3 regions of the Vreelandella sp. H-I2 genome follow, and region 3 is predicted to be linked to each of the others. Evidence: predicted binding sites of a transcription regulator. Region 3 holds the regulator's gene; each other region holds the start of a gene.
The links. The regulator sigma-54, encoded in region 3, starts transcription at its own class of promoters, with help from an activator protein. The targets are predictions, from matches to a motif close to TGGCACNNNNNTTGCTNT.
Positions count from the first base shown of each region.

Region 1: ACUVOF_RS11735 (DUF3305 domain-containing protein) is a predicted target of sigma-54. The motif match lies at 6,856-6,873, and genes of this name have one in related genera.
Region 2: ACUVOF_RS13255 (sugar phosphorylase) is a predicted target of sigma-54. The motif match lies at 3,943-3,960, and genes of this name have one in related genera.

Region 1 covers NZ_JBRAMC010000004.1:199,699-210,173, forward strand. The annotation lists gene ACUVOF_RS11710 (molybdopterin-dependent oxidoreductase) at 1-2,709, opposite strand, end outside; gene ACUVOF_RS11715 (twin-arginine translocation signal domain-containing protein) at 2,734-2,961, opposite strand; gene ACUVOF_RS11720 (TorD/DmsD family molecular chaperone) at 3,121-3,735, opposite strand; gene ACUVOF_RS11725 (4Fe-4S dicluster domain-containing protein) at 3,740-5,467, opposite strand; gene ACUVOF_RS11730 (DUF3306 domain-containing protein) at 5,667-6,305, opposite strand; gene ACUVOF_RS11735 (DUF3305 domain-containing protein) at 6,305-6,742, opposite strand; gene ACUVOF_RS11740 (formate dehydrogenase accessory sulfurtransferase FdhD) at 6,978-7,835, shown strand; gene mobA (molybdenum cofactor guanylyltransferase MobA) at 7,832-8,443, shown strand; gene moeA (molybdopterin molybdotransferase MoeA) at 8,440-9,711, shown strand; gene moaA (GTP 3',8-cyclase MoaA) at 9,708-10,475, shown strand, end outside.
Region 2 covers NZ_JBRAMC010000005.1:2,694-13,168, reverse strand. The annotation lists gene nusB (transcription antitermination factor NusB) at 1-340, opposite strand, end outside; gene ribH (6,7-dimethyl-8-ribityllumazine synthase) at 337-825, opposite strand; gene ribBA (bifunctional 3,4-dihydroxy-2-butanone-4-phosphate synthase/GTP cyclohydrolase II) at 899-2,065, opposite strand; gene ribD (bifunctional diaminohydroxyphosphoribosylaminopyrimidine deaminase/5-amino-6-(5-phosphoribosylamino)uracil reductase RibD) at 2,162-3,346, opposite strand; gene nrdR (transcriptional regulator NrdR) at 3,343-3,822, opposite strand; gene ACUVOF_RS13255 (sugar phosphorylase) at 3,993-5,759, shown strand; gene ACUVOF_RS13250 (methyl-accepting chemotaxis protein) at 5,937-7,553, shown strand; gene ACUVOF_RS13245 (glycosyl transferase) at 7,687-8,907, opposite strand; gene ACUVOF_RS13240 (HAD-IIB family hydrolase) at 8,953-9,870, opposite strand; gene ACUVOF_RS13235 (OmpA family protein) at 10,302-10,475, opposite strand, start outside.
Region 3 covers NZ_JBRAMC010000005.1:389,254-399,728, forward strand. The annotation lists gene ACUVOF_RS14925 (YhdP family phospholipid transporter) at 1-2,448, shown strand, start outside; gene tldD (metalloprotease TldD) at 2,445-3,896, shown strand; gene yjgA (ribosome biogenesis factor YjgA) at 3,936-4,469, opposite strand; gene pmbA (metalloprotease PmbA) at 4,578-5,918, shown strand; gene ACUVOF_RS14945 (HPr family phosphocarrier protein) at 5,936-6,205, opposite strand; gene rapZ (RNase adapter RapZ) at 6,251-7,183, opposite strand; gene ACUVOF_RS14955 (PTS sugar transporter subunit IIA) at 7,273-7,743, opposite strand; gene hpf (ribosome hibernation-promoting factor, HPF/YfiA family) at 7,748-8,056, opposite strand; gene ACUVOF_RS14965 (RNA polymerase factor sigma-54) at 8,155-9,570, opposite strand; gene lptB (LPS export ABC transporter ATP-binding protein) at 9,714-10,463, opposite strand; gene lptA (lipopolysaccharide transport periplasmic protein LptA) at 10,474-10,475, opposite strand, start outside.

The DNA.
Region 1 (10,475 bases), on a different contig from region 3:
GCCCTGGAACATGCCGCCAAAGTGGAACGGCATAAACGCAACGTTACGATCAACGCGAGGCGTGACCAGCGCTTTGACTTTCACGCGGCCCCCTTCAGCCCCTTCGACCCAGACCTGATCACCATCTTTGATGCTAAGGTCGTTGGCATCCGCCGGGTTAATCTCGACGAACATTTCCTGCTGGAGCTCGGCAAGCCACGACATGGAACGCGTCTCTTCACCGCCCCCTTCATACTCAACCAGGCGCCCTGAGGTGAGAATCATCGGGTACTCACCCGTGTTGTCACGGTCCTGAATGGTTTTGTACATGGTGGGCAGGCGCATAATCGAGTCGAAATCGTCCCAGGTAGGGAAGCGTTCAACCAAATCACGGCGTGTGGTGTAGAGCGGTTCGCGGTGTTTCGGCACTTGGTCGGGGAAGGTCCATACCACGGCACGAGCTTTGGCGTTGCCATAGGGCGCGCAGCCATGCGCAATCGTGACACGCTGGATACCGCCAGACAGGTCGGTTTTCCAGTTTTTGCCTTCCGCCGCCTGCTTCTCTTCGGCGGTCAGGTCGTCCCACCAGCCTAGGTCTTTGAGCAGTTGGTCGTTGAACTCCGGATAGCCATCGTCGATATCGCCTCCCACCGGTGCAGAACCTTCCGCCAGTAGGTTGACACCATCTCGCTCGATACCGAAACGGGCGCGAAAGCCCATACCGCCTTCCATCACCGGTACGCTGGTATCGTAAAGATTAGGCGAGCCCGGGTGCTTAAACTCAGCCGTGCCCCAGCAGGGCCACGGCAAGCCGTAATAGTCACCATCCGCCGGGCCGCCCTCTGCGCGCAGGTTCTCGAAGCTGAACGTGTGCCAGTTTTGCTGGTGCTCTTTGAGGCGTTCGGGGCTTTGCCCGGTGTAGCCGACCGTCCACATACCGCGGTTGATTTCGCGCAGAATATCTTCAATCAACGGCTCATCACCGTTCATCTGATAGTTCTTAACCAGCTCATTACCGAAGCCCAACTTACGGGCGAACAGGTACATGATTTCGTGGTCGGGCTTGGACTCAAACAGCGGCTTGATCACGCGGTCACGCCACTGAAGCGAGCGGTTGGTCGCGGTGACACTGCCGGTAGTTTCGAACTGGGTGGCCGCTGGCAGCAGATAAACGCCGTCGCTGCGGTCGTGCATAACAGCGGCAACGGTGGGATAAGGATCAACGATGACCATCATCTCGAGCTTCTGCATCGCTTTTTGCATCTCGACGCCGCGGGTCTGGGAGTTAACCGCGTGCCCCCAATAGAACATCGCTTTCAGCGCGGTACGCTGGGAAATGTTCTCGTCCTCTTCGAGCACGCCATCGACCCAGCGCGACACGGTAATACCGGCGGTGTACATGGGCTTACCATCGGCATACTCGGTATCGTCATAGCGGCCTTTAAGCCACTCGTAGTCGAGATCCCACACCTGCGCCCAGTGCTGCCAGGCACCTTCCGCCAAACCGTAGTAACCAGGCAATGAATCGCAGCCAAGGCCCAGGTCGGTCGCCCCCTGTACGTTATCATGGCCACGCAGGATGTTAGCGCCGCCGCCCGCCACACCGATATTCCCCAGCGCCAGCTCAAGAATGCAGTAAGCGCGGGTATTGTTGTTGCCGGTGGTGTGCTGGGTGCCGCCCATACACCAGACCACACAGCCAGGCCGGTTGTCGGAGAGGCGTTTGGCGACGTCAAACATCTCGGCTTCGGGTACGCCGGTCACTTCTTCGACGACGCTGGGCGGGAAGTTGGCGACTTCGGCGCGCACTTCATCCATCCCATAAACGCGCTGATTGATGTACTCGTTATCTTCCCAGCCGTTATCGAAAATGTGCCACAGCAGGCCCCAAATATACGCCACATCAGAGCCAGGACGCAGGCGTACGTACTTGTTAGCCTTAGCGGCGGTACGGGTAAAGCGCGGATCGGCGACGATGATGTCGCAGTTATTACGCTCTTTTGCGATCAGGATATGCTGCATCGCTACCGGGTGCGCTTCACTGGGATTAGAGCCAATGAACAGAATCGCCTTACTGTTATGCATGTCGTTGAGCGAATTAGTCATCGCTCCATAACCCCAGGTATTTGCTACGCCCGCCACGGTCGTAGAGTGGCAGATACGCGCCTGGTGATCGGTATTGTTGGTACCCCACAACGAGGCCAGCTTGCGCATTAAATACGCCTGCTCATTGCTGAACTTCGCCGAACCCAGCCAATAAACGCTGTCCGGGCCGTGCTCTTCGCGCAGTTCAAGCAGTTTGTCGCCGATTTCGTTAACGGCGTCTTCCCAGCTCATGCGCTCCCACTCACCGGCCACCAGTTTCATCGGGTACTTAAGACGGCGCGTTGAGTGACCGTGCTGGCGCAGCGAGGCGCCTTTCGCGCAGTGTGCGCCACGGTTAATGGGGTGATCAAAGGCGGGCTCTTGTTTGGTCCAAATGCCCTCTTGAACTTCGGCATAAACGCCACAACCTACTGAACAATGGGAGCAGATAGTGCGTTTGACCTCGACCGGTGAGTCCAGCACGGGGGTTTTGTCAGCCGACTCGGCGCGCCGCATCATCGGAGCGCCCATGAAGCCCACAGCAGCCACACCGCCGGTGGCTGCACCGCTACGCTTGAGGAATTGGCGGCGGGAAATACCCAGCCCGGAGGCCTTGGGGGTGTCTGTTTTGCGAGTTAAGCGCATGGCAAATCTCCTGGCATTCCGCCGTCAGTCACGCAGCGAGGCGTAGTAAGCACGGACGTGATCAGTCTCACGGTAGTTAACCGTTTGTTTTTCTTTTTTCACCGGGGCAGTGTCAGCCTGAGCCAGGGTGATATGACCGACGGCCGCCGCAGCGCCTGCAGCGGCGGTACCCAACCCTACGGTTTTCATAAACCGGCGGCGCTCAGAATTGTGTGCTGCTGAAGTTGAAGACAGTTTTGAAGACGGCTGCATGGGATTCTCCTCTTACATGCTTTTTTATACTGGGCCTATTGTCACAGGGGGCTGGTGACACCGGAGCTTAGGCCTTTGTTATCAGGTTGCTTCGCGCTCTCATCGGAGTGCTTGGTCACGGGTTGATAGGGCGCCATGTAACCGATGCCGTATCAGCTATTATAGCTCGACAATACGTACCGGCGTATGGCTCGCGTCGCTAATCAAACGAGCCTGCTCACTCTCCATAAAAGCGCTTCCCAACTGCCCTAGCGCTGCATAGAAAGCGGCATCTACCTGCCCCAGGTCGTCAAAACAATCGACTGACCAGGGCGCTAAATGCTGTTGAAAAAAGAAGGCCTGCTCTGGGTTTTCGGATTCAATCAACATCGCCATTACTTCACACAGTGCGGCGAGATGGTCCTCGGGATCCCGCGTATGCTCACTACGTTCAAAGCCGAGCACTCGCAGGTCTTGACGAAGCGCCACCAGCGCTGCTTCCATCAATTCGCCATTGCGGTACCATGAGGCATACGGCACCACTTCACCTTGAATCACGCCGACCAGAAGGCGAAAGTGGGCACGCTGTAATTGCTCAATATCGGCTTTCTGCGCCGCACCTGCCAGTGCATGCCAGCATTCCGCCAGACGGCTGCCGTCTTGCTCGATGTCGAGGTCAGCCAGCCAGCTCAGTAGTTCGGCATCTGGGGGCTGGCGCAACAGCGTGGCAAGCAGTTGGTAGATATCGGCGCGAAGCGCATCCGCTTCTTTAAGCGTGGGCAGTGAATCCGTCATCGGCTTATACCTTCAGTTGCGCGTCGGGATCGCGAATCATGGTTTTCCAGACATCTTTCACCCGGCAGTCTTCGCACATTTCCAAACGAATCATCGCTTCACCGGCAAAATAGGGATGGTTGGCCAACTTCTGTTTAATCGTCGCTACCGTACTGACGGTGGCAAACGGCTTACCGCAGTTGATGCACTCAAAAGCCGCTTCTTCGTGACAGATATGCCGCGTTTCGCGAGCACTTGATGCCAGGAAACCGGGCATCAAGGTAATCGCATTTTCCGGGCAGGCCTGCTCACACAAACCGCATTGCACGCAGTCCGCTTCGAGGAAGCTAAGTGCTGGCGTTTTACCGCCTGACTTTAGTGCAGGCGTCGGGCAGTTACTGACACAGGCGTGACACAGCGTACAGGCGTCGCTATCGACCTGAATGGCGCCGTAAGCAGCGCCTAACGGCATAGCCACTCGCTCACCACTGGGGCTACCCAACTCGGCCAATCGCGCCAGCACACGGTTAAAGCGCGCGCGCTTTTCAGGTTCGGGCAGGTTGAGCGGCGCTTCCGTCAAAGGCGTGAGTGTCGGCAATGCGTCGCGAGCCTCTGCATCGGCTACCTCTATCAGCGTTACACGAGCACGGTCATGACCCAGTGCACCCAACAAGGCATGCGCCTGGGCGACTTGATCGGTTAAAAAAGTGCTTAAGCGGGCGGGTATATTGGGGTGTAACTGGATGCGTACTTCAGCAGCACCAGCGGCCAGAGCGGTTAGCCACTGATCATGCCCCGCCGCTCCCAGTTCTTCTAAAGGGGCATCAATGACGTGGCCTGCGGGCATAACGCCTAAAGCACGTTCGGCGTCTTGGGAGTCATGGGTAATAAAACGCAGCACAGGCGCTTGGCCACCGGCTTCGCGATACGCGCCTAGCCAAGCGGAAAGCGTATCCTGCTGCCGGCGTGTTTCGGGCAAGCGAAATTCAATCGCACCCGTGGGGCAAGCGCTGGTACAGCTCCCTACGCCTTGGCAGAGGAAGGGATCGATCTCAATACGGGATTCAATCCGGCCCTGGATACAGGAGATGGCATCCGCTGGGCAAACATCCAAACAGCGAGTACAACCTACATTTCCGCTGCTGGAGTGGGCACATAAGTCGCTATTGACTTGAAAATAGCGCGGCTTGTCGAATTCGCCCATCAATTCGGCAAATTGTTCTAGCGCATTGCTTCTTGCTTCCGCCTGCTGCCAGTCAACTACCACGTAGCCGGGAGGCGGCAATTCAACCGGCAAGCAAGGAATGTCGTTTAAATCGAGAATCAGATCAAACGTTTCGCGCCCAATCAAGGCACGGCCGAGATTAAGCGGCTCATCGCTATTCAGCGTCGCGTTAAACGCGCCCAGGTGGCCATTAATGTGTAGTTTTTCTGATTGGGCACGGGTCAGCGCCTGGGTAGTGAGGATCTCGGTGGCAGCGAGCAAGTCGCTATCATTCACCTCGTCGTCAACAACTGCGGCGTTGGGCGCAGTAAAAATTAACGTCAACGAAGCTAACCCGCGTCCTTGCAGGGCACGTGCCGCTTGTCGAGTATCGCGCTCACTGCCTAACAGCAGGGCATGACCTTGACTGTGGTAGGTCACATTGGCTGGCGTTAAGTTAGCGGGCCACGAGATACGTCGACGTACCGTTTCCCGAGCCTCGGCATTGCGCTGGTCGTCTACCGACGCCAGTTGGATTCGTTGGTTCATGCATTCTCACGGTCAGTGAATAATTCTTATTATAATTTTGAGTTATATTATTTAACTATTATGGCATAACAATGCGTTGACGCTAAGTTCAGCCTATGGCGAAATGCGATATTTGCCAACCTAATTACTCTTAACGCCACCAACGCTTTTAGCCCGAAACAACTATAAGAAACTGATTATTATGTATTAAATAACAATCTCATGTTTTCTTCTGGGTATCAGAAAGATAATCAGACTGGTCGTCTACTGAGGTATTTTTTACGACGTTGGCACTGTTAGCGCGCAACGTTGATGGTTCATCCTCTAATTCACCCGACTGTCCCTTTGTTTGCTCGCTAGCGACTACGTCTTTCTGGGTCTCGGGTTGGGTATCCTCTACTTGCTTATCGACCGTTTCTTCAACTTTATGAGTCCAGCGACGCAGTTTACTGGCAAGCTCCGATGCCATGGGCTTAAGCAGTTTATTATAATCGGCGTCGTAGTCGTCCAAGCCGTCGCGCACATTGTAATTACCAGTGGCCCACAGGCGTTTCAATGCTTGCCGACGCAAAGGGCCGCTGACGCCCGGCACCATGTACGCGCTGAAGTCGCTGCCCGCTTCCAGCGTCTCGGGGTCTGGCAATGTGTGGTCGAGGCTACCGGGCTCAATTTCTCGCCCTGGTGTTGGTGAAAGTGGCTCCTCTGCCTTGTAAGTCTGCTCGCCCTCACTGTAAATCGCAGCATTGGGTTCAGTGGACGTTTCATCAACTGGCTCTGAGACAGTTGAAGTGGCTGGAGAGGCGTCCTCTTCTTTTTGAGCATTACGCTTCAGTCGCGACCAGCGCTCTAGGCGGCTCATTAAGGCTGCTCCTTGGTGGGCGCGTCTTTGGCGCGCCCAGCCCCTTTGCGTTTCTTCTTGCGCATTTCCATCGGTGCCTCCCCATGACGTGCCAGGTAGCTCTCAAGCCAGACCTGAATGGCCATTGGCATGGCGGCTTCCAGCACTTGTTGCTCGCCATCCAGCCAGCCAGCCGCGACGTCCTGACTGGCGGTAATCGCATCCGGCTTTGGTGTTTGCCCGGTAAAGCCCGCCCGAACGAATAACCGCGGCGTAGTAGACGTTAGATTGAAACGGTAGGCAGCACGCTCGGTCATTGAAAGCTGAAGATTAAGCACATCAGCCCCATGGTCGCCAAGCGCAAGCTCAGCAATGCGCCACTGCGTCAGCGTAAAACGCTTCACCTGCTTGGGCTCAGCCACCAAAGTGATACTGATAGGGCGTAGGTTATCGCTCATATTTTTAAAAACCCTGAACCGTGCATGGATGCATGTGAAAAAATAGCACTTAGAGAAAACAGTACTTAGAAAAAACAGTACTTAAAAGGATAGCGCTTGAATGGGTAGACAAGTAAGCATTCCCGGCGCCATCATCGTCAACTCCGACTTTTTTACTCAGGTATTTTCACTCAGATACAATAGTCAGAGTCAGTGTAAGAGACAGATGCTTTCATTTTAGCAGCGAGGATTGCGGATGCCCGCCCTTCAGTTAAGCCGAGCCCGCTTACCGGCCACTACCGAGATCAGCATCGTTGATGAATATGGCGATGCGCGCCAGCAGGCGATTGCCGCTGAGCGGGCGTTGACGGTTTACCTCAACAAGCGTGAAATCGTCACTTTAATGACGCTGGGTGATGACCCCGAAGCATTGGTAGTGGGTTATCTACGCAATCAGGGGCTACTCCGTGCTGCCGAGGATTTAGCCGCCGTGCAGGTTGACTGGGAGGTAGAAGCCGCGGTCGTGATTACACGCCACTTACCCGAAGATCTAGAAGCACGGTTAAGCACTCGTACAGTTACCACCGGCTGTGGTCAGGGCACCGTATTTGGCAAGCTATTGGATCAAACCGCCCTCACGGCGCTCCCCGATACGCAACTGACACAGTCTACTCTCTATCAACTGCTGCAAAACCTTAATGCCTATAATGAGACCTACCGTAGCGCGGGTGCCGTTCACGGCTGCGCGCTTTGCCGCCAAACCGACGTGCTCGACTTTGTCGAGGATGTCGGCCGGCACAACGCGGTGGATACCCTGGCAGGGCGCCAATGGTTGCAACAAGCCGACAGTGCCGATGCGGATATTTTCTACACCACCGGACGGCTGACGTCAGAGATGGTGCTAAAAGTGGCACAAATGGGCATTAGCGTGCTGGTCTCGCGCTCAGGTGTTACCCAAAAAGGCGTCGAACTGGCTGAACGCTTCGGCGTCATGTTGATTGCCCGCGCTAAAGGCCGCCATTTCCAGGCTATTAATACCCAAAATCGCTTGACACTGGATGCGATACCTAATCGACCATCTCAGGCTCGTTCATCTAAAGAGGCAAGCGCATGATACCCACTCACGAACTCACCGGCATGATTCTGGCGGGCGGCGAAGGACGCAGAATGGGTGGCCGTGATAAAGGACTTGAGCCCTTTGCAGGCTTGCCATTAGTCGGTCATGTGGTTAAACGTCTTGAGGGCCAAGTGGCCGAGCTGCTGATTAACGCCAACCGCAATGCCGACGCTTATCGCTTCTTTGCCGACCGTGTGATTGAGGATGTAGAAGGCGGGTTTAAAGGCCCTCTCATGGGAATCTATAGCGGCCTGCGCGCGGCAAAAACGCCCTGGTTGCTGGTCGCTCCCTGCGACTCCCCCGCCCTGCCTGATGATTTAGTCGCGCGCATGGTGGAAGGCATTGGTGATCAGGACATCGCCGTCGCCTTTGATGGTGATCGCTTGCACCCTGTCGTTGCACTAATGCGCACTTCGCTGGCCGATGATTTGGCCGCAACGCTCGCCGCAGGCGAGCGCAAGATTGACCGCTGGTATGCTCGCCATGCGTGGTGCAAGGTCGATATGTCGGACTGTCCCGATGCGTTTGCCAACCTAAATACCGAGGAAGAGAAGCTACGCCTGGAAGCGACGCTGCTGAAACATTCAGTAAAGGAGACCAGATGACGCTCTCTTGCTTTGACCTTGGCGAGAAAATGCTTAGCGTTGACGAAGCGCGCCAGGCGCTCGCCACCTTGATTGAGCAGCCGCTGGGCAGCGAACAGATCCCGCTGGCGCAGGCTCACGGCCGCCGCTTGACCACCGCCATTCAGGCCCCCATTAACGTGCCGCAAAATACCAACGCGGCCATGGATGGCGTAGCACTAGCCTTGCCCAGACAAGGTATTGGAGCCAAGCAAACCCATTGGCCGCTGGCCGGTGAGGTGTTGGCCGGGCAGTATCGCAGCGAATTGGTACCTGCCGGTCACTGCGTGCGCATCACCACCGGCGCCCCATTGCCGCCGGGCACCGATACAGTGGTGATGAGTGAACAGCTGCGCGAACCCTCAGATGAGAAGCCTGCGCATGTGATCATCGAGTCGCCAGAACTCCTCAAACACGGCCAACATGTCCGCCAGGCCGGTGAAGATATCGCTATTGGCGAGACGGCTCTGCATGAGGGGGCACGGCTTGATGCGGCGTCTCTGGGGCTTTTAGCCTCCTTGGGTTATGCCGAAGTGACCGTTTGCCGTCGCCCCAAAGTAGCGATATTCTCCACCGGCAACGAAGTCACTGCCCCTGGCGAGCCGCTACCCAAAGCAGGCATTTATGACACTAATCGCTTTACGCTAATGGGCCTGCTGACCGAACAGGGTGCCGAGGTGATTGATCTGGGCATTCTGCAAGACGACCTAGACGCGACTAAAACAGCGCTGCAACAGGCCGCCGAACAGAGCGATTTGGTCATCACCAGCGGCGGTGTATCGGTAGGGCAGGCCGACTTTACGCGCACCGCTCTGGAACAACTGGGCCGTTTGGCTTTTTGGCGCGTAGCGCTGCGCCCAGGGCGCCCCATGGCCTGCGGCTGGCTGGGCGAATCACGCACCCCTTTTGTCGGCTTACCCGGCAACCCGGTAGCGGTCATGGTAACCTTCCTACAGTTTGTGACGCCGCTGCTGGATCGACTCCATGGGCAGCCCATGTCGCCGCCCCGACGCCTCCATGCGATTGCCGATCACCTGTTAAAAAGCCGCTTAAAGCGTACTGACTTTATTCGCGGCATTTACCATACTGATAACAATGGGCAGCTACATGTGCGCAGTACCGGCGCTCAAGGTTCAGGTATTTTAACCTCGATGGTGGCTGCTAACTGTTTGATTGAGCTTGCCGATGACCAAGACGGCGCACAACCAGGCGAGGTAGTCAGCATACAACCACTAACGGGATGGCTATGACCGAGCAACGACTGACTCAACAGGCTATTCAACCACGTTCTGGCCAGGCAAACGCTTCCCAGCAACTGATTGACGACTTTGGCCGACGCATTAACTATGTGCGAATCTCGGTAACGGATCGTTGCGATTTCCGCTGCGTTTACTGTATGAGCGAGGAGATGACCTTCCTGCCCCGCGAACAGGTCCTGACGCTAGAAGAACTGGCCATGGTCGCCCGCGCCTTTACCGAACTCGGCGTGGAAAAAATTCGTCTCACTGGCGGCGAACCGCTGGTGCGCCGTGATATCACTCAGTTGGTCGATGAAATCGGCTCGATGCCGGGCCTTAACGACTTCACCATGACCACCAATGGCGCCAGCCTGCGCAAACACGCCAAGCAGCTTTACGCGGGAGGTTTACGTCGGCTGAATATTAGCCTGGATTCGCTGGATGCGCAGCGCTTCAAACAGCTCACCCGCACCGGTGATTTAGCCAAAGTGATCGACGGCATTCATGCCGCTCAGGAAGCAGGCTTTAAGCGCATCAAGCTCAACGCTGTGATCTTAAAAGGCCGTAACGATGACGAAGTCATCGACCTAGTTACTTTTGCCCGCCGGGAAGGGCTCGATATTAGCTTTATCGAAGAGATGCCGCTGGGCGATGTTTCCGACCATTCGCGGGCAGAAACCTTCTATTCCAGCGACGACGTCCAGGCGCTGATTGAATCACGCTACCCGCTGATCCCTACGACTGAAACCACACCTGGGCCCTCGCGCTACTACAAA
Region 2 (10,475 bases), 390 kb from region 3:
GAGAAAGCTCGTAAGCGCCTAACCGCAGAATCGCCAGCTCTACTGCGTCCAGATCTTCCAGGCGGCGGTCTAGCAGGGGTGAAATTTCACGATCCAGCTCGGTTTTAAAGCGCACCGTGTTGTGCAGTAGCTCATGAAACAGCGCCTTATCGGCGATTTCCATTACCTTCACCCAGTTTTCGTGATCTTCCAGGTCGTCATCCGCCACCTGACTACGAAACTCGGCTTCAATCGTCGTAATGGATTTGCCCGTCATGTGCCACTGATAAAGCCCCTGCACCGTTAGCTCACGTGCCGCATGACGGCCCTGCTGAGCGGCAGAGGGTTTACGCTCGCTCATTGAGTCTCTCCTAGCGGTAGCGCACGTAGCAGCGAGACCATTTCCATGGCGGCCATGGCGGCTTCAGTCCCTTTATTCCCCGCTTTAGTGCCCGCGCGCTCAATCGCTTGTTCGATGTTTTCTACGGTGAGCACGCCATTGGCTACCGGGGTATCAAACTCAAGCTGCAAATGATTAATCGCCGTATTGCAGCCACCCGCCACGTATTCAAAATGCGGCGTTCCGCCACGAATCACCGCGCCCAGCGCAATCACTGCATCAGGCTTCATGACCTTCAGTACGCGTTTAACCGCTAGCGGTAGTTCCCAAGCACCCGGCACATGAACGATATGAATATGCTCGGCATCGACGCCGTGACGCGTCAAGCTGTCGACAGCACCTTCTACTAGGCTATCCACTACGTGATGGTTAAAACGGCCGACGACGATGACATAACGGCCATCAACATCAACAAAAGTACCTTCAACTTGAGTGAGGGAGTGCATCAATTTATTCCTGCTAATTAATTCTGCTGGATTAACTCTACTGGATTAGCCCTTCTGGATTAGTCCTTTTGGGTTAGTCCTGCTGAAAGGTTGGCTCATACGCCGTGTCATTAGGGCCCAAACGCTCAACGACTTCGAGATCAAAGCCGGACAGCGCGGAGAACTTCCACGGTGAACTCAGTAATCGCATTTTACCCACGCCTAAATAGCGCAAAATCTGCGAACCAGTACCGATGGTTAAATAGTTGCCAGCACCATCAGAATCGCTGGTACGCGGCTGACGAGTACGCTCCAAAAAGATATCCAGTTGATCTTTTAAATCCTGATGCGGGCGTCCGTCATCGATCAACACAAACACCCCAGCCTTGGCGCCAGCGATTTCTTCCAGCGCGCGGTGGGCATCCCAGCGGCACTGTTCGCCTTTCATCAAGCCCATCACATCGCGCAGCGTATCGGCAAGATGTACGCGAACCGTGGTGGACTCCTCCGGCGTAGGCTGACCATTAACTAGTGCCAAATGGTGAGCGCCTTGGATGCGATCACGAAAAACGTGCAGTGTCAGCTCGCCATGGGAGGTCATGACCGATGACGCCTCCAGATGATCGATGGTCTGCTCGTTGACAATGCGGTAGTGAATCAAGTCAGCAATAGTGCCGATTTTAATCCCGTGCTCGTGGGCAAACGCCTCAAGCTCAGGGCGGCGCGCCATACTGCCGTCATCGTTCATAATCTCGCAGATCACACCGCTTGGGTCGCACCCTGCCAGTGCTGCCAGGTCACACGCTGCCTCGGTATGCCCCGCCCGACGCAGTACGCCGCCTGGCTCTGCCATCAGCGGGAAAATATGCCCCGGCTGAACGATATCAGAAGGCTTGGCATGGGGCGCTACTGCCGCTTGTACCGTGCACGCGCGATCTGCAGCGGAAATCCCGGTAGTGACGCCTTCGGTTGCCTCAATGGAGAGAGTGAACTTGGTGCCAAAGCCGGAACCGTTATCACGCACCATTAGCGGCAAGTTAAGTTGCTCACAGCGGGCACGTGTCATCGGCATACAGATCAGACCACGGGCAAAACGGGCCATAAAGTTGATATGCTCGGCCTGCACTTTTTCAGCGGCCATGATGATATCACCTTCGTTTTCGCGATCCTCGTCGTCCATGAGAATCACCATTTTGCCCTGGCGGATATCGTCCACCAGCTCGGCGATAGGGGCTAAGCCTCTAGAGGAGGAGTGCGCCATGGAATCTCCAATTTATGTAGTCACGAACGGTTCGTCGCGAAAGATAGTCGTGAAAGACTGTCGCGAAAGACTGTCACGTTAGCTGCGATTTGCGCGTCAGGTTACCTTGCTCTCGCTAAATTCACCAGATGTGCCGGTTGCGCTAGTCGTTTGGGGGGAAGCGATAATGCGCCAATCACGCCCCACCGCCCGTATATCATGAATCGTTAATCGCCGCTGATCGGCCATGCGCGAAAGCCCCGGCAACGCAAATAACGGCCGAGCTTCACCGCCTAACAGCGTGGGCGCTACAAATAGCTGTAGCTCATCAATCAATGCCGCATCGAGTAGTGCGCCCGCCAGCGTCGCACCGGTTTCCACCAGCAGTTCATTAACTTGCTCATGTTCGGCTAACCACTGCAGCATCAAAGCAAGGTCGATACGGCCATCACTGCCGGCTGGCAACACATGGATTTCAGCGCCGGCCTGTGTAAGGCGAGCACGCTTTTCAGCCGCGTGGGCAGGTGTAGTAATCACCAGTGTTCGCCCCGGTTCGCTCAAACAAGCTGCCGCCAGGGGCAGACGCAACCGGGTATCTAAAATCACCCGCAGGGGTTGGCGCTGTACTGCCTCAGCAGCGTTGGCAAGCTGTAGCTGATCTGCGCGCAAGGTAAGCCGCGAATCGTCCATGATAATGGATTCTACGCCGCTTAATATCGCGCTGGAACGCGCCCTCAGCCGCTGAACTTGAGCGCGCGCCTCAGGGCCGGTAATCCACTGAGACTCCCCAGATCCCATAGCGGTGCGGCCATCTAAACTCATCGCCATTTTCAAACGCACAAAGGGACGCTGCCGGGTCATACGGGCAATAAAACCAGGATTTAGGGCACGCGCTTCGCTTTCGAGCAACCCTACCGCCACCTCAATGCCGGCTTCTTCAAGCAAGCGGATGCCACGTCCACTAACCTGGGGGTTGGGATCCTGCATAGCGATCACTACCCGAGCCACCCTGGCCTCTAGAAGAGCAACAGCGCAGGGGCCTGTACGTCCAGTATGCGAGCAAGGCTCAAGGGTGACGTAGGCAGTCGCGCCTTTGGCGTGTTCACCAGCGGCATTTAACGCGTGGATTTCCGCATGGGGCCCACCGGCACGCAGATGAAAGCCTTCACCGACCACGTGATCATCGCGAACAATCACGCAGCCCACCCGTGGGTTGGGGTCGGTGGTATAAAGCCCTTTTTGTGCCAGCTTTAGCGCCCGCGCCATATAGCGGTGATCGGCTTCGTTAAACACAGCACTCATTTTGACGGCGCGCTCTTGTTTGAGGGCTCTTGGGAAAGCCTGTCAATTTCAGCGCGGAACTCATCCAAGTCCTGAAACTTACGATACACCGAGGCAAACCGAATATAGGCGACATGATCAAGGGTTTTAAGGGCTTGCATCACCGACTCGCCGATATCACGCGCGTTGATCTCGCGATCGCCCCGCGCGCGCAAGGTTTGACGAATGCGCTCCACCGCCGCCTCAATGGCTTCTGCACTAACCGGTCGCTTTTCCAGCGCACGCAGCATGCCTGCCCGCAACTTGGCTTCATTAAAGGTTTCCCGTGAACCGTCGGACTTCACCACGCGGGGCATGACGAGTTCAGCGGTTTCGTAGGTGGTAAAGCGCTCCTGGCAGCTCGCACATTGGCGGCGACGGCGTACTTGGTCACCATCGGCTACCAACCGAGAATCAGTCACTCGAGTATCGTTTGCACCACAAAAAGGGCAATGCATGGCGGTCAACCTATTGTCAGCTCGTGTCGGCTTACGGCACGAGTTAGCGTGTTATAACCTGTTAATGTGTGTGCTATTAATAACGTTTAAACGTGACATCAACCTCGTATTGTAACAATTTGGCACACAAGCTGCAGTGTTTGTGGCAGATTGTTTATCAGGAGCTTTCAATGTCTTCCTTTGAACAGACCGTTCACGGTTACCTCAGTCACCTGTATGGGCCCCGTGCTGGCGAAGTTCAGCGCCGTTTAAACCAGCATATTGAGCACTTTCTTTCGCTTGCCCCCTTTTCACCCGCCCCCGACGATGCACCGTCTAAAAACGCACCCTCTTGGAGCGAAAAGGATCAATGGGTGATTAGCTATGGTGATTCTATTATAGAAGAGGGTGTACCGCCGCTGGCGGTGCTGAGCGATTTTCTTCAAGTGCGATTGGGCGAACGCATCAGCGGCGTCCATGTGCTTCCGTTCTTCCCCTGGAGTAGCGACGACGGTTTTTCAGTCATCCACTATCGCGAGGTTAATAGTGAGCTGGGTGACTGGTCGCATATTCGCGAGCTCGCCAGCCATTACGACTTAATGGCGGACCTGGTACTCAACCACGTTTCGCGGGAATCTCTGTGGTTCGTAGATTATCTGAGCGGTAGCCTGCCCGGCCGCGATTACTTTATCGAAGTCGATCCCGATACCGATGTCTCTCAAGTGGTTCGCCCACGCAGCAATCCGCTACTGGTGCCTGTTTCTACCCGGCGCGGCACCCGCTACCTGTGGGCAACGTTCTCCGAAGACCAGTTAGATTTAAATTTTGAACATCCGGATGTATTACTGGAGTTCGTAGGCATTTTGCTGTTCTACCTTGAGCAGGGCATGCGAATTATCCGCTTGGATGCAGTGGCCTTTCTATGGAAGCGACTAGGCACCCCCTGCATTCACCTGCCGGAGACGCATACTGTCATACGCCTGCTGCGGGCCATTGTGGATTATGTTGCCCCCGGCACCTTACTGGTGACTGAAACCAACGTTCCTCATCAGGAAAATATTAGCTATTTCGGGCTGGAACGGCTCCCCAAAGGCCCGCCCGATGAAGCTCATATGATTTATCAGTTCACCTTACCTCCCTTGTTGCTCCACACCCTGACGCGGGGAGAAGCCCGCACCCTGCAAACCTGGCTTGCCAGCCTGCCCGTGTTGCCTGACCACTGCACTTATCTGAACTTTACCGCCAGCCACGACGGCATTGGCGTGCGTCCACTGGAAGGCCTACTGCCTGATCACGAGCGGGACGCGCTGTTAGAACTGATGCACCGTTTCGGCGGTTTTGTCAGCATGCGCAGCAATCCGGATGGTAGCGATACGCCTTACGAGATCAATATCACGTGGTTTGAAGCCATGCGCGGCACCCGCCGAGGCCAGGACCCTTGGCAAATTGCCCGCTTCCTATGTAGCCAAGCGATTATGCTGAGCTTACAGGGGATTCCCGCGCTTTATATCCATACGTTAACGGGCACGCTCAATGACGTAGAAGGCGTTGAGCGCAGTGGACGTCTGCGTTCGATCAATCGCCGGCGCTGGCAGCGCAGCGAGCTCGACCTACTATTAGATAGCCCCTCGACCCCCACCCACGATGTTTTCCACGCTTTAAACCAGCTGCTCGATCAGCGCCGCCAGGAACCCTGCTTTCATCCCAATGCCGCGCAGCGAGTATTGGACTCAGCACCCGAACTGCTGGCGGTGGAACGCGGCCCACTGCAGGATGGGCGCCGCTTATTAGCACTGTATAACGTCTCCGACCTGCCGCTTCCCTTAGAAAACGTGGGCGAAGCGGTTACCCAATCGCTCAGTAAGCACGCCTGGCAAGCGCTTGACTCAAATAAACCTTGGGTCGCCGAAGGCGCCCTGCCCCCTTATGCCGTGCGCTGGCTGGTCGCCCTTAGCTAGTGTAGTTGCTCTTAGCTAGATATTGCTCTTAGCTAGATACAGGGGCGATGGTTGGTTTCATCGCCTCTTAGTCACTGTTGACCTCAACAATAGGGATAAACCAAAAAATACCGTTAAGGTATCGACGCGTTAGGCCGATAAAGAATAAGGACTCAATTACAAAAAAACAGGAAAAACATGACGCGCCTAACAACAACACAAAAACTTTGGGGAACACTGGGCATCATCTGGATCGCGATGCTGCTCCTGGTGGGCTGGCTGGCTCTGGAGAACCGCCAAACGATTGTAAGCGAACGCCGCGACAGCATTCAGTACGTGGTCGAAAGCGTCCAAAACCAAATTGAAGCACTTCAGGAAAGGGTTGCCGTCGGTGAGCTCAGCCTCGAAGAGGCGCAGCAACGCGCGATCAACAACATGTCTAGCGTCAGCTTCGGCGCTGGCGAATATATTTTCTCCTTCAATGATGACTTATTAGTTATTTCCCACCCCAGCCGTGAGTCCGGCACGGACATGACCGACTATTTAGACGCTAGCGGCATGGCGCTCTATCCGGAGTTGCTGCGCGTTGCCCAAGCAGGCGGTGGACACGTTAATTACTACTCGACCCGCGCCGGTGGTGATGAACAGCTACCGAAAACCAGTTATGTCGCCCATCTTCCCGAGTGGGGCTGGTCGTTAGCCACGGGCGTGTATGTCGATGACATCAATGAAGCGTTTATTACCGATTTGATTCAATCGATTGGCATCTTGCTGATCATCGGCTTACCGGTAACGCTGTTAATGGGCTTGGTTATCCGCGATGTTTCCCGGCGTTTAGGCGGTGATCCACGCTACGCTGCCAGCGTGGTGCGCCATATCGCTGACGGTGACCTGACCCAGGTAACGCAGCTTTCAGCTAAAGACCAGCAAAGTTTACTATTTAACATTAACCGCATGCGTGAAACGCTTGCCGAGACGATTGGCGATATTCACCACGGGGCAGATCAGGTCAACAGCGGTGTCGAGCAAATTGTCGGCGTTAATGAAGAGCTTTCCACACGTACCGAGGAACAGGCTGCCTCATTAGCTGAAACGGCTTCCAGCATGGAACAGCTCACTGCCACGGTTAAGCAAAATGCCGAACATGCAGACCATGCGCGCACGCTTGCCACAAGAGCCGCTGACAGTGCCCAGCGCGGCAGTGACTCCATGACCAACGTGATTACCACCATGGGGACCATTAACGAGAGCGCCACCCAAATGAGCAGTATCGTCAACACCATTGACGGCATTGCCTTCCAAACCAATATTTTGGCACTTAACGCGTCGGTGGAAGCTGCACGCGCAGGAGAGCAAGGCCGCGGTTTCGCCGTCGTCGCCAATGAGGTTCGCCAACTCGCCAGCCGTTCGGCCGCTGCCGCCCAGGAAATAAAAAGCCTGATCGAAGCGTCGGATAGTAAAGTGGTGGAAGGTAGCCGCCAAGTGCGCGCCACTGGCGATGTGATCAATGGCATGGTCGATGATATCAAGCAGCTCAGCACATTGGTGCAGGAAATTTCTGCCGCCACTATCGAGCAAAGCAGTGGTATTGAGCAGGTTAACCAAGCCGTGACACAAATGGATCAAATGACCCAGCAAAACGCCAGCCTGGTGCAAGAGAGCAACCATGCCACCCAGTCGCTGGCACAACTTAGTGCCCAGCTACGTCAACTGGTTGCTCACTTCCGTATTAATCAGAGTACTGGGAATGCACAGGCTAGCTTGCCAGCCTCCGCCCCTGCCAAGCGTGTTTCACCTCAGCACAGCGATTTTTAACGCTAGCTAGAAGCTAGTGTTTAAAACAGAGGGTTAAAAACTAAAAATTAACCACAACGCTTAAACATAAGGCCAGCCACCTCAGGGTAGCTGGCCTTTTTAATGGTAAAACGATAACGGAGAAGCTGAGCCTTTACACCTTACCTTGGTTATCGAGTTCTACCGCTTCGTGCATACGCGCAAGTAGATCCGGCACGGCAGCCTGCACGCGGTTCCAACTGGGAATAAAGGGCCGCTCTCTGGGGTTATCCAAAAACAGGTTGCCTGCTTCGAGCAAATTACTGGCAAATAGCTCCACGGCCTGCTCTTCACTATGACGATCAAGGCTTAGGCCGTTCATTGTCGCATCATGGTCATAAGCCTCAATCAAATCCAGTGCAAAGCGGTAATAAGTCGCTTTGAGCGTGCGGAAGTCTTCGCTGCTAAAGGTAACGCCCTGGGTCGCTAATTTGCGATAGAGCGCTTTGGAGATATCAAGGCTCATGCGGTTTAAACCGCCATTGGGATCTTCTTCGCTAATCGGCTGGTGTTTATGGTCGTAGGCATCAGCGATATCCACTTGGCAAAGCTGCCGCAGTGAGTAATTGCGCTGTAACTCTGACAATACGCCAATTTCCAGCCCCCAATCAGCAGGCATGCGAATCTCTTCCAGCACTTCACGGCGCATCGCAAACTCGCCTGATAGCGGATAACGGAAACCATCCAGATAGTCGAGGTAGGGCAATGGTCCGCACACGGTTTTAAGCGCCCGCAGCAGGGGCGTCACGAGCAGCCGTGAGACACGGCCATTGAGCTTGCCCTTCGCAATGCGTGGGTAATACCCTTTGCTAAAACTATAGTTAAAATTAGGGTGGGCCACAGGGTACATCAGGCGCGCCAGCAGCCCGCGTTCGTAGGTCAATATATCGCAATCATGAAGCCCTACGACCGTCGAACGCCCTGACGACAGCATATAGCCTGCGCAATACCACACATTGCGTCCTTTACCCGGCTCCAAGGCGCCTAACCCATGCTCCTCTAACTCGGCATCCAAGGCACTCAGCCGAGGGCCATCATTCCATAAAATACGCGTATGCTGCGGTAGCCGAGAGAAAAACTCCCGGGCATATAAGAACTGCTCACGGTCAGCTCGATCCAAACCAATCACAATTTCATTGAGATAAGGGACTTTAACCAGCTCATCAACTATCCCCGACAACGCCGGTCCTTCCAGTTCCGAAAAAAGCGAGGGAAGAATCAATCCCATCGGGCGTCGATGGGAAAATTGACATAACTCTTGCTCAAGCGCATCAACCGAGCGCTGGGTAAGATTGTGAAAGTCAGTAATAATACCGTTCTGATGAAAGTCACTCATGTGCTTACCTCCCTGTTTTCATGGACCTAAGTCATGAACCTAAAATCATAAAGAAACGGCAACATGCTTCTCCGCCGTCGTTAAACGGCGGTCATCTCGCCCCCACCAGTGGGTTACTCCCTCGGCCCAGCCGGTCGGTCCTGTTGCTTCCGTGCGATATAGCGACGTATTACGGGGCTCGACGACCAAGTCATGACAACCACGAATCACCACCGCTTGATCGACCGCTTCAAGCATAGTGATATCGTTCGGCCCGTCTCCCAACCCCAATGAAAGCGGGGGCTGGCCTCTTAACGACGTAAAGCGTTTAATCAACCATTCCACGGCGGTGCCCTTATCGGCTGAGCGCCCCATGACATGCCAGAAACGCCCCCCTTGAGTGAGTTGCAAACTATCCCCCTCTAGCGCGGCACGAAACGTTTCCAACGCCGCGGCACTATCTTCCCACAGTAGTGGCTCACTCCCCTCCCGCTGACGCGCCTCCCGAGCGCGCGCCTCATCAAGCCCGGTCAGTTCCATCACTTCGTGCACGCTCAGTTCACCCATGCGGGTAAAACGAATATTCAGGCGCTCACGCCATACCTTCAAACGAGCGCGAATAAAGCCCACATCGACACCTGGGTGTTTAATAACGACCCCGTCACGACCGCTACCAGGCCGGTCTAAGCGCGCATGGCACCACCCCGCGGGTAAGCCAATGACCGCACCATTTTCAGCAATAAACGGCGTCGCCGTGAGGCCCAGTGCTTCACGCAGCGGAAGCAGCTCGGCACGAGTCTTACTGGTCACCGGGATTACCGGCACCCCCATCTGCTTTAAGCGGGCAAGCCATGGTGCCGCGGGAGCGAAGTCATAGCTGTGATGATCCAGCAGCGAGCCATCTAAATCAGTCAATACCAGCCGTGGCTGCAAAGCGGGCTCTGCCGGAGGAACTGGCACCGAAAGACGAGTGGATTCAGGCATGACACTACCTCTTATCAGTCTTAACGCATCGTTAAGATGGCATCTCTAGGTTACCTAACCAATGTAGCAAGTTATGCGCCAAGACAAAGAAGTATTGATTCAGCAAAAGGTTACATGGTCATGATAGGTGGGTTTATGCAGTGTTAGCGCACCAAAAAAGCGCATGAAGCGGAACGGTGCACCTTACTCACCGCTTGTTTGCAAATTAAGACGCAAAGAACTTATCAAATTGACTAAACAGACTAGTAAAAAAATGTCACAACACTTGGAAAATTCGCGTAAATAGCTATACTCAAACTGTACCCACTGGCAGCCCTGTATACCCCTCACCTGATGCCAGTGGGCCGCAGTAAGCCAAGCCCTTTAATGCCCGCCTCCCCCGGCGGGCTTTTTTTAGTATTTTTTAAGCTTTTGTTTTAAGCCCACGACAACTACTCCACATGAATGACTACCTCAACCCGCCGGTTACGCGCACGCCCTTCAGCGGTAGCGTTGCTTTCGAGCGGTCTTGTGGCCGCCAAGCCGACGGCGCGTAGCCGTTCAGCAGAAACACCGGCAGCTTCTAACGCTTCAACAATGGCAATGGCACGTGCACTTGAGAGTGC
Region 3 (10,475 bases):
GGGGAAGTGGAGTGGGTGTATGACGGGCCCAATACGATGGTGAGTGGTAAACGCCTTAGCGTTGATTGGGATGGTGCACAGGTATCGGGTGGCTTTGGTTTGGTCACCGGCAACCAGCGCGGTCATTTTGGTTTGGATTTGAATTTTAGCGAGGTAGATGCGTTAGACCGTCCGCTGGCCCAGTGGCTACCGCTTAGCGTAATGGATGATGACCTTCGGGACTGGCTGCTCGATGATATTGGTGGCTACGTCACTGAGGGCTCGTTACAGCTAAGCCAACCGTTAGGGGAAAAGGTAACTGCCGAAGACTTTACCGCCATACTTGAGTTGGCGATTACTCAAGGACATTTACCGATTGCACCTGGCTGGCCGGGCCTTGACGATGTTAAAGGTCGCCTCATATGGCAAGACAGAGTATTAAAAGCTGAAATAGAGCATGCCCAGAGCCATGGCGTCACTGCTTCAGGGGGTGAGTTGGTGATGGAAGATGACACGCTTAACCTTGCAGGCCAATTACAAGCTGACGGGACAGCATTAACGGCATTTCTGCAGGCGATGCCAGATATAGACCTTTCACAATTGAGCGATTTGAGCGTGACCGGTGAGGTAAATGGCGATATTGCGCTGTCGTTACCATTGGACCTCCCCGAAGCACTGCAATTGGAAATTAATGCGCTTCCAAGATTTTCCGAAGTCGTTTACCAACCGTTGGATTTACGCCTTCAAGCGGTTGAGGGAGATCTTGCGTGGCTCCAGAACGGGGAGAGCCGCGGGCTCGTCGGCGAAGCCAGTGGCCAATTGCTAGGCGGGGAAATAGCGGCAGATTTCAATACCCAGCGCGACGCGATAGCGCTGCAGGGTAATCTCGCTACCTCCGAGCTTTTTGAACTAGCGGGAGTGAGTGGCCGTCAGGGGCGTCTACCGCTTGAAGGGCAACTGCAGTGGCAGGGCAACATCAGCCTATTGCCGACTCCCACCCTGCGGATGGATAGTCGCCTAATGGGCATCACCAGTCGCTTGCCTGATCCTTTTGCCAAGACTGCCCAGCAGCCATGGCCTTTGACCGTTACTGCTGATATTGATAGTGGACGCATCGAAAGCCGTTTGGCAGATATTGCGTCTGCACGCATTCAGCAGCGCAATGGCTCAATGGCCGGGTCGCTATATTTAGGCAGTGAAGCAGAGAACGCACATGCTTGGCCTAATCAGCCTGGAATTACCATCAATGCCAATATACCGCAGCTTGACCCGCTAGCGTGGCAGCAGGCGATCACACCGCTAATGGTAGACGGAGCGCCTACATCATCTAGCGAGGGTACTCAAACGCCACTAACGTTTTCATTAACAACACCATGCGTGGTTTACCAGAAGGAGTGTTTAGGGAGTTTTAGCGCGAATGGTGGCGTTAACGGTGGCCTTATTGATATGGGGATGAACGGTAACCTTGTTACTGGGCGTTTACGGTATAATGCACAATCACCGCAGCCCTTAGACATGGCCATTGAGGCATTGTCACTTGATCGCTTATTGGCGTTAGCGGACGTACAACATGACAGTGATGCGCCTACACCAGACTCCTGGCTAAAAGCGGTTGAAACACAGCGGGAGGCGCCTGCCGTGATTCCAGATTGGCTGGCTGATGTGCCCAATGGGCGCTTGCGGTTAGCCGAAATTGCTATGGGGTCACGTCGCTTTGGCCCTTTAACGGCCTACTGGAAAACTGATGATGAGCGGTTTTCGCTCACGCCTGTTGGCTTAACTTTGGGTCAGCTTTCCGCTCGCGGGGAGCTACACTGGGAGGGAGATACTGCCTCCAGTCATACCCGGGCGGACATTTCTATCCAAGGCGGTGATATAGGGACAGCCCTTGAGCGCCTTGATCAGCCTGTGGCCATGCGCAGCCGCAGCACTGATGTGGTTGCCTCTCTGGATTGGCCAGGGGCGCCTTGGCAATTGGCGCTAAGACATGCCGATGGCTATATCAGTACGGATATCCGCGACGGCAGCTTTGTTACATTGGAGTCCGCACCGGCGCGTCTCATTGGCTTACTCAATTTCGATAATATTTTGCGCCGTTTGCGCTTGGATTTTTCTGACGTTACCGGCCGAGGTACAGCGTTTGATCGTGTCAAAGGTACGGCTGATGTCACCGGTGGGCTGCTCACGCTACGTGGTCCATTGCAAATTGATGCCCCGGCCACCACTCTAACGCTTACTGGCAATGCCAATCTGGCGACACGTGAACTTGACCAGCGACTTGGCGTCACACTGCCAGTGACGCAAAGTTTACCGATCGCGGCCATCGCCGTTGGTGCGCCCATCGTGGGCGGCGCGCTGTTCCTCGCTGATCAGTTGTTTGGCGACGCCCTAGATCGCGCCACGACACTCCATTATCGCGTGCGAGGTCCTTGGACTTCGCCGCAGGTTACTTTAGAAGGCCCCCAATGACCGCATATAAAAGTGATGTAGATACGGCTGCAGCCATCCTCTTGACGCCTGGAGGGCTGGATTTGGATGCCCTGGAAACAGGGTTGGACTACGCCATGGGCGCGGGCATTGACTACGCTGATCTCTATTTTCAGCGCACCTGGCAAGAGGGGTGGGTACTGGAAGATAGCGAGGTGAAAGAAGCGAGTTACAATATTGATGGTGGAGTCGGCGTGCGCTCATTGGCGGGTGAAAAAACCGGCTTTGCCTACTCAAATCAAATTACCGCCGATGCATTAATGGATACCGGTCGTACGGCGGCGGGCATCGTGCGTAGTGGCAAGCGTCTGCCTGGGCAATTGGTTCAGCCTGTGTCAGCCCTGTCGCGTTATGCCGGTATAGATCCGTTAGCGGGGCTAAGTGCGGAAGATAAAGTTGCCATGTTGAAACAGGCTGATCGAGTGGCGCGTGCCGCTGATCCGAGTATCAGCCAGGTGAGCGCCTCGCTCTCGGGTACCTATGAGGTGGTATTGGTCCGGGCCAGTGATGGCACGCTGGCTGCCGATATTCGTCCACTGGTGCGCTTCAATGTCAGTGTCATTGCGGTTAAAAACGGTCGCCGTGAGCGCGGCAGTGCGGGAGGCGGCGGTCGATACTCCATGGCGAAGCTGCGCGATGACCAGGTGGCGGAACTGTACGCTAAAGAGGCGGTTCGTCAGGCGCTGGTCAATCTTGAAGCCATTGATGCCCCCGCTGGGCAAATGCCTGTGGTACTGGCATCAGGTTGGCCGGGAATTTTACTCCATGAAGCGGTGGGGCACGGCCTTGAGGGAGATTTCAATCGCAAGGGCAGTTCCGCTTTTGCCGGGAAGATGGGTAAACGCGTCGCGGCCAAGGGTGTCACGATTGTGGACGATGCAACGATATCGGATAGCCGCGGTTCAATGAGCGTGGATGACGAGGGCACACCGGGTCAATACACACCGCTCATTGAAAACGGTATTTTAACGGGATATATGCAGGACAAGCTCAACGCGCGGCTAATGGGGATGGCTCCCACTGGGAATGCGAGACGAGAGTCCTTTGCCCACCTACCGATGCCGCGTATGACCAATACAGTGATGCTCGCTGGCCAAGATGAGCCCAGTGATATTATCAAAAGCGTTAAACGGGGCATTTATGCAGTGAGTTTCGGTGGCGGTCAGGTGGATATCACCTCGGGTAAATTCGTGTTCTCCGCCAGTGAAGCCTACCTGATTGAAGACGGCAAAGTGACAGCGCCGGTAAAAGGGGCAACGTTAATTGGTAATGGCCCGGAAGCGATGCAGCGGGTCTCTATGATTGGTCATGATATGGCGTTGGATACCGGTATCGGCGTATGTGGCAAAGAGGGGCAGGGGGTACCAGTGGGTGTCGGCCAGCCCACGTTGAAATTGGATGAGCTGACCGTCGGTGGTACCCAGTCTTAAGTTCATTCTTAAAGAGAGGTTGTTTTTAAAGAGCCGCCTTTAAAGAGCGAGGGTTTCTCGCAGGTGTTTGAAGAGCTTGCGCGAGCTTGTGGGTGGTTTGCCCTGCTCGCGCTCACGTTGTGCATTGCGAATCAATTGACGCAGCGTCTGGCGGTCCGCGTTCGGGTACTCGGCCATAAACTGGTCGACCGCCGCATCGCCTTCGTCAATTAAGCGATCACGCCATTTTTCGAGGCGGTGAAACGCGTGGTCGCGCTGCTCCTGCTCTTGGTCAATGGCGTCGAACACGCCTTGAATAGCGGTGAGATCCTCTTTACGGATTAATTTGCCGACGTACTGCATATGCCGACGGCGGCCTTCGTGAGAGCGGATACGCGAGGTTTCTTCGATAGCACGCAGCATATCATCAGAAAGAGGGAAACGGGCGCGCTCTGCCGGTCGCATGGCGATTAAGGTTTCCCCAAGTGCCTGTAAGGCATGCATTTCGCGTTTGAGTTGCGACTTGCTTGGGCGTTCTTCCTGCTCTTCTAGTTCATTAGTACTTGGGACGGTATCGGGACGTTGCTTACGCATAGTGTGACTCATAGACAAGATTCGTTGCGGCATTATACCAGCTGCGAGAACAACATTGATTCGCCGAAGACATTCTATTAAGAGGCATTCGGTGGAAAAGGAGGCTATATGGCACAGGCATTTGATGCATCCGCGCAGCAGGCGTTATTGACCGCGCGGGCCGAAGAGGCGCTAGCGCTGGCAAAGCACATGGGCGCAGATGCTGCTGAAGTAGGCGCAAGCGTTGACCAGGGTATAGGTGTCAGTGTGCGCCTGGGTGAAGTTGAAACGGTAGAGTTATCGCGTGACCAGGGTATTGCCGTTACGCTTTACGTCGGTCAGCGTAAAGGCAGCGCTTCATCGACTGATGCCAGCAGTGCCTCGATTCAGGCAGCGGTAGAGAAAGCGCTGGCGATCGCCCGCTATACCGGTGAAGACCCGGCCGCTGGGCTGGCCGATGCATCACTCATGGCGTCTGAGCTGCCCGATCTAAAAGTGCACTACCCCTGGGCCCTCACAACGGATGAGGCAATCGAGCTGGCGCTTTCCTGCGAACAGGCGGGACGCGATGTAGAGGGTATTTCCCAGTCGGATGGTGCGTCACTCTCCAGCGGCGAAGGGGTACGCGTTTACGCCAATAGTCACGGTTTTATAGGCACCCAAAAAGGCAGCAGTCATTCCCTTTCATGTATGCTGATTGCCCAGGATGCTAGCGGTATGCAGCGTGACTACGATTATACGTCTGCGCGCGATCCGAAGGCGCTACGTGACCCGGCCGAGGTCGGGCGCGAAGCCGCGGTGCGTACGCTGCGTAGGCTCGGCGCTAAACGCCCTCCAACAGGCACCTTTCCAGTACTGTTTGACCCGTCGTTGGCCAGCGGTCTGATTGGCCATCTGCTCGGTGGGTTAGCCGGTGGCGCGCTCTACCGTCAGGCCTCGTTTTTGTGCGACCGGCTCGGCACACCGCTGTTTCCCGAGTGGTTTAGCCTTGAAGAAAGGCCAATGGAAGTAGGCGCTACAGCGAGTTCGCCGTTTGATGGTGAGGGCGTGCAAACTCGAAATAATCGCTTTATCGACCAGGGCCGCATAGCCAGTTATATGCTCTCTTCGTACAGTGCTCGAAGATTGGGTATGCAAACCACGGGCAATGCTGGTGGGGCGCGTAACGTGCGTTTAGCAACACCGCTGCAATCCCGTGAAAGTCTGTTGCAAGAAATGGGGCGGGGTATTTGGGTAACCGAGTTGATGGGGCAGGGCGTTAACGGTGTTACCGGTGATTATTCCCGTGGGGCAGCAGGTTTCTGGGTCGAAAACGGCAAAGTACAGTACCCTGTCGAAGAGTTTACGATTGCCGGAAACCTGGAACGGATGTTTGCTGGGTTAGTGGGTATTGGTGATGATACCGATACCCGTGGCAGCGTACACACGGGAAGCTGGTTAATAGATGCAATGACGGTGGCTGGTGACTGACAAGTAAAAGCGGGCGGTTACTGATCTTCTTCAAAACGGGCTTCGAACAGCGCTTGAATAGCATCAAGCGCCTGTTCGGCGTCGTCCCCTTCTGCATTAACCTTTAGCTCAGTACCGCAAGGGGCAGCTAGCATTAGCAATGACATAATATTAGCGGCGTCGGCCACCTGATGTTGCTTGTAGATCCGTATTTTTGCCGTGAAATGTTGGCCGCATTTAACCAGTTTAGTGGCTGCGCGTGCGTGTAAACCGCGTTGGTTTGTGAGTGTGAGTATTCTTTCTGGCACCCTGGTTCCTTTTCGCCGAGTGGTGTCATTATTGGGTAGAGGCACTTAAGAGGTTTCTTGTCGCTCGTCGCTGTAAACAGTGCTGGCTAAAGGTACGTCTGGCTGTCCTCCCAACGTATATTGCAGCCCTAGTTCGCGATGACGTAATTGAACCTCGCCTATGCTGTGTGCCAGTCTCTCAGCTAATTGTTCGACCATATAGACCGAACGGTGTTGGCCACCCGTGCAGCCAATAGCGATAGTCATGTAGCTGCGTTGGCTATTCTTATAAGCAGGTAGCCAACGTTCAAGCCATGCCTGAATATCATCTCTCATGGCGTCAACAATCGGGTAGCTGCTTAAAAAAGCCACAATATTAGCGTCGCGTCCAGTGAATTGACGTAGCGTCGGATCCCAGTAAGGATTAGGCAAACACCGAACGTCGAATACCAGGTCGGCGTCTAACGGTACACCCCGTTTGTAACCGAAAGACTCGAGTGTCAGTGTCAACTTATCGCGCCGTTGGTGCGCTACTTGATCGGTAATGCGACGACGCAAATCGTGTACCGATAAGCGTGATGTATCGATGAGTAAGTCGGCTAGATCACGAATATCATGCAGTGTTTCTTCTTCTTTATTAATCGCCTCTTCCAGCGTCATTTCACTATCGCGCGTCAGCGGATGGCGCCGTCGCGTAGCGGAGTAACGTTCAAGCAGAATACGCGCATCGGTCGTCAGGTAGATGACTTGAAAATCAATTTTACGCTGGCATAGCTCCTCTAACAGCGAGGGCAGACGCTCCAGTGCACCGGGTAAGTTGCGAGCATCGATGCTGACCGCCAAGTGGGCGCGGCCTCCCTGGTCGCGTAGTTCGTCAACCAACGACCCCAGCAGCATGGCGGGAAGATTATCAATTGCGTAATAGCCAAGATCCTCGAGCGCTTGTAAGGCAATAGATTTACCTGACCCTGAGCGGCCGCTAATAATCACCAGTTGCATAGAGTCTCTCTTTGCTTTGATCAAGCTGCGTTGAGGGTGGTAAGCGGAAACAGTTGTTTGAACTGCTCAAAAACAGGTTTATACGGCCCTCAGGTTGCTGACTGCTCACGAATCTTGCCAGTAATCAGCTCAAGTAGCTCACGCTGGCTGCCTGCTTTACGCAACTGCTGGCGTGTGTCCGCATCATTCATAATGGTCGCCACCTGGCCTAGCAGAGAAAGATGCGTATCATCGGCTTCTTCCGGTACTAGCAGTACAAACACCAAGTCTACCGGGTCGCCGTCGATAGCATCAAAATCAATCGCTTCTGCCAGTTTTAAAAAACCTGCGATAGGAGCAGAGCAGTGGGGGCTGCGCGCGTGGGGAATAGCCACACCGTTACCAATACCTGTACTGCCTAAGCGCTCTCGACCGATTAAACGGCTAAACACTTCTTGACTGTCCAGGCTGGGGATATTTTGGGCAATAAAGGTGCTGAAAAACTCCAGCACCCTTTTTTTGCTGCCCCCGGGTACGTCGAAGAGAACACGTTCCGGGGGGAGTATGGTTTCCAACGTCATTGAATTAACGCACACCTGCGCCTTGGGCGCGAGCTTGTGCTTTTTCCTTATGTTTAACGAGTTGACGGTCAATTTTGTCCGCTAGTGCGTCAATAGCGGCGTACATATCACTGTCTATGGCTTCGGCATGTAAGTCAGCGCCTGCAGCATGCAGTGTACAGGCAGCATGCTGGCGCTCCTTCTCCACTGATAAGGTGACTTGCACCGTGGTTATATTGTCGTAATGGCGCTCTACACGTTCAAGCTTTTCGTTGACATAGTCACGCAAGGCGTCGGTCAGTTCTACGTGATGACCAGTGATATTAACTTGCATTGACGTACTCCTTATCCATCGGACTGTACTTCGATTGTAACCCTTTTTGCCGCGTTGCAAAGCCCTTGTCGAGAGTTTCCCTGAGACGTTAACGAGTGCTAGCGCAAACGGCGCCGTTCACTGGAGGAGGGAATGCCCATCGCTTCGCGATATTTGGCCACCGTGCGACGTGCCACCTGGATGCCCCCCTCATCTAATAGCGTGACTAAGCGGCTATCCGAAAGCGGCTTGCCAGGCGGCTCTTCTTGGATCAGCTTCTTGAGCCGTGCGCGGATAGCCGTACTGGAGTGGCTGTCGCCATCCTGCCCGCTCACCTGGCTTGAGAAAAAATATTTGAGCTCAAAAACGCCCCGAGGTGTATGGATATATTTCTGAGTGGTCACCCGTGAAATAGTTGACTCGTGCATTTCCACGGCTTCGGCGATATCGGCGAGTATTAAGGGTTTCATCGCTTCTTCGCCATGCTCTAAAAAGCCAATTTGTCGTGTGATAATTTCACGACCAACACGTAGCAGCGTATCGTTGCGGCTTGAAAGACTCTTAATCAGCCAGCGAGCTTCCTGAAGGTGCTCTTTAAGAAACTGGTTGTCCTGACTTTTGTCTGCACGCTTTATCAAGCTGGCATAGTCAGGTTGTATCCGCAGCCGTGGCAGCGCCTCGGGGTTGAGTTCTAAATGCCAGCCTTCATGGTCATGACGTACGACGAGATCCGGCGTTACGTAGCTGTCGTCGGTATCGCCATAGGCGCTGCCTGGGCGTGGATCAAGACTGCGTATTAACAAAATGACATCCGCCAACTGGTCATCATCAAGGCCCAGTCGGCGTTTTAGCAATCGCATGTCATCTTTGCCCAACGCTTCAAGAAACTGTCGCACTAAGCGGCGAGCGGGGACCAGCAGCGGGGTATCATCAGGAAGGGCCGCCAACTGCAGCATTAGGCATTCACGCAGGTCGCGGGCAAAAATGCCCGTTGGCTCAAACTGCTGGAGCTTGAGCAAGATGGTTTCTATTTCACGCTGGCTAAGTCCGTCAATGCCTTGAGTGCGAAGCCCTTCGCGGATGTCATTGAGCGGTTGGGTTATATAGCCGTTAGCGTCTAACGCATCGATTAAGCTTTCCGCGACCTGCTGTTCACGCGCGCCAAAATCGGTCATCGCCAGTTGCCATAGCAAGTGCCCATGAAGGCTCTGGCCGGCAGCCTGACGCTCAAAGTCGGGCCCTTCACTACTGCTGGCGCCGTGACTGCCGATATCCTGGTAGGTATCTGACCAGTCGCTATCTACTGATAATTCGGTGGGAATACTTTCGGACCACTCTTCTTCTTTAGGCTCGCTGACGGCCTGTTCGCTAAATTCATCTTCCTGTTCCAACAGGGGGTTGGCGTCTAAGGCCTGCTGAATTTCTTGACGAAGGTCCAGCGTTGATAGCTGTAACAGGGCGATGGCCTGCTGCAGCTGAGGTGTCATGGTCAGCTGTGTGCCGATACGCAGTTGTAGAGAAGCTTTCATGACCATCTGAGAACCACTCGTTATTCAGAATCCTCCACACTAGTGCGAGTGAGGATTAGGTGCAAGTGCAATAAGCATGCCATTGGTGGCAAAGTCATTGTAGACCACTATTTAGAGGCCAAAAAGAAGTGTTAGAATTAAAAAAAGCCTTACAGACGAAAGTCAGCACCCAAATAAACATCTCTCACCTTCTGGTTTGTGAGAATGGCATCTGGGGAGCCGCTAGCGATGATTTGTCCATCACCCACGATATAGGCGATGTCACAAATATCGAGTGTTTCACGCACATTGTGATCAGTAATTAGCACACCAATATGGCGCTGCTTTAGCGCACGGATGATGGTTTTTATTTCGCCTACCGAAATTGGGTCTACGCCAGCAAAAGGTTCATCTAGCAAAATAAAGGCAGGCTCTGTCGCTAGTGAGCGAGCGATTTCCACACGCCTTCTTTCCCCGCCCGATAGGCTCATGCCTAGATTGTCGCGGATATGCGTGATATGAAAGTCTTCAAGCAAAGCCTCTAAGCGCTGTTCCCGATCGCTGCGGTTAAGCTCTTTGCGGGTTTCGAGTATCGCCATAATATTATCGGCAACCGATAATTTACGGAAAATGGATGCCTCTTGGGGAAGGTAACCAATTCCCGCCGCTGCGCGCTCATGCATGGGGGCGCGAGTTAAGTCCACATCGTCGATGCCTACCTTGCCGGCATCGGATTTCACTAACCCAACAATCATATAAAACGAGGTGGTTTTGCCCGCCCCGTTGGGGCCGAGCAAGCCCACAACGCTACCTTGGGAAATTTCTATATTGATGTCTTTAACCACTCGGCGCCGCTTGTAGCTTTTGGCCAAATGGTGAGCATAAAGAGTTTTAATCGGTGCGGTGTCTGCTGTTGGCACGGCTTGGCTCCT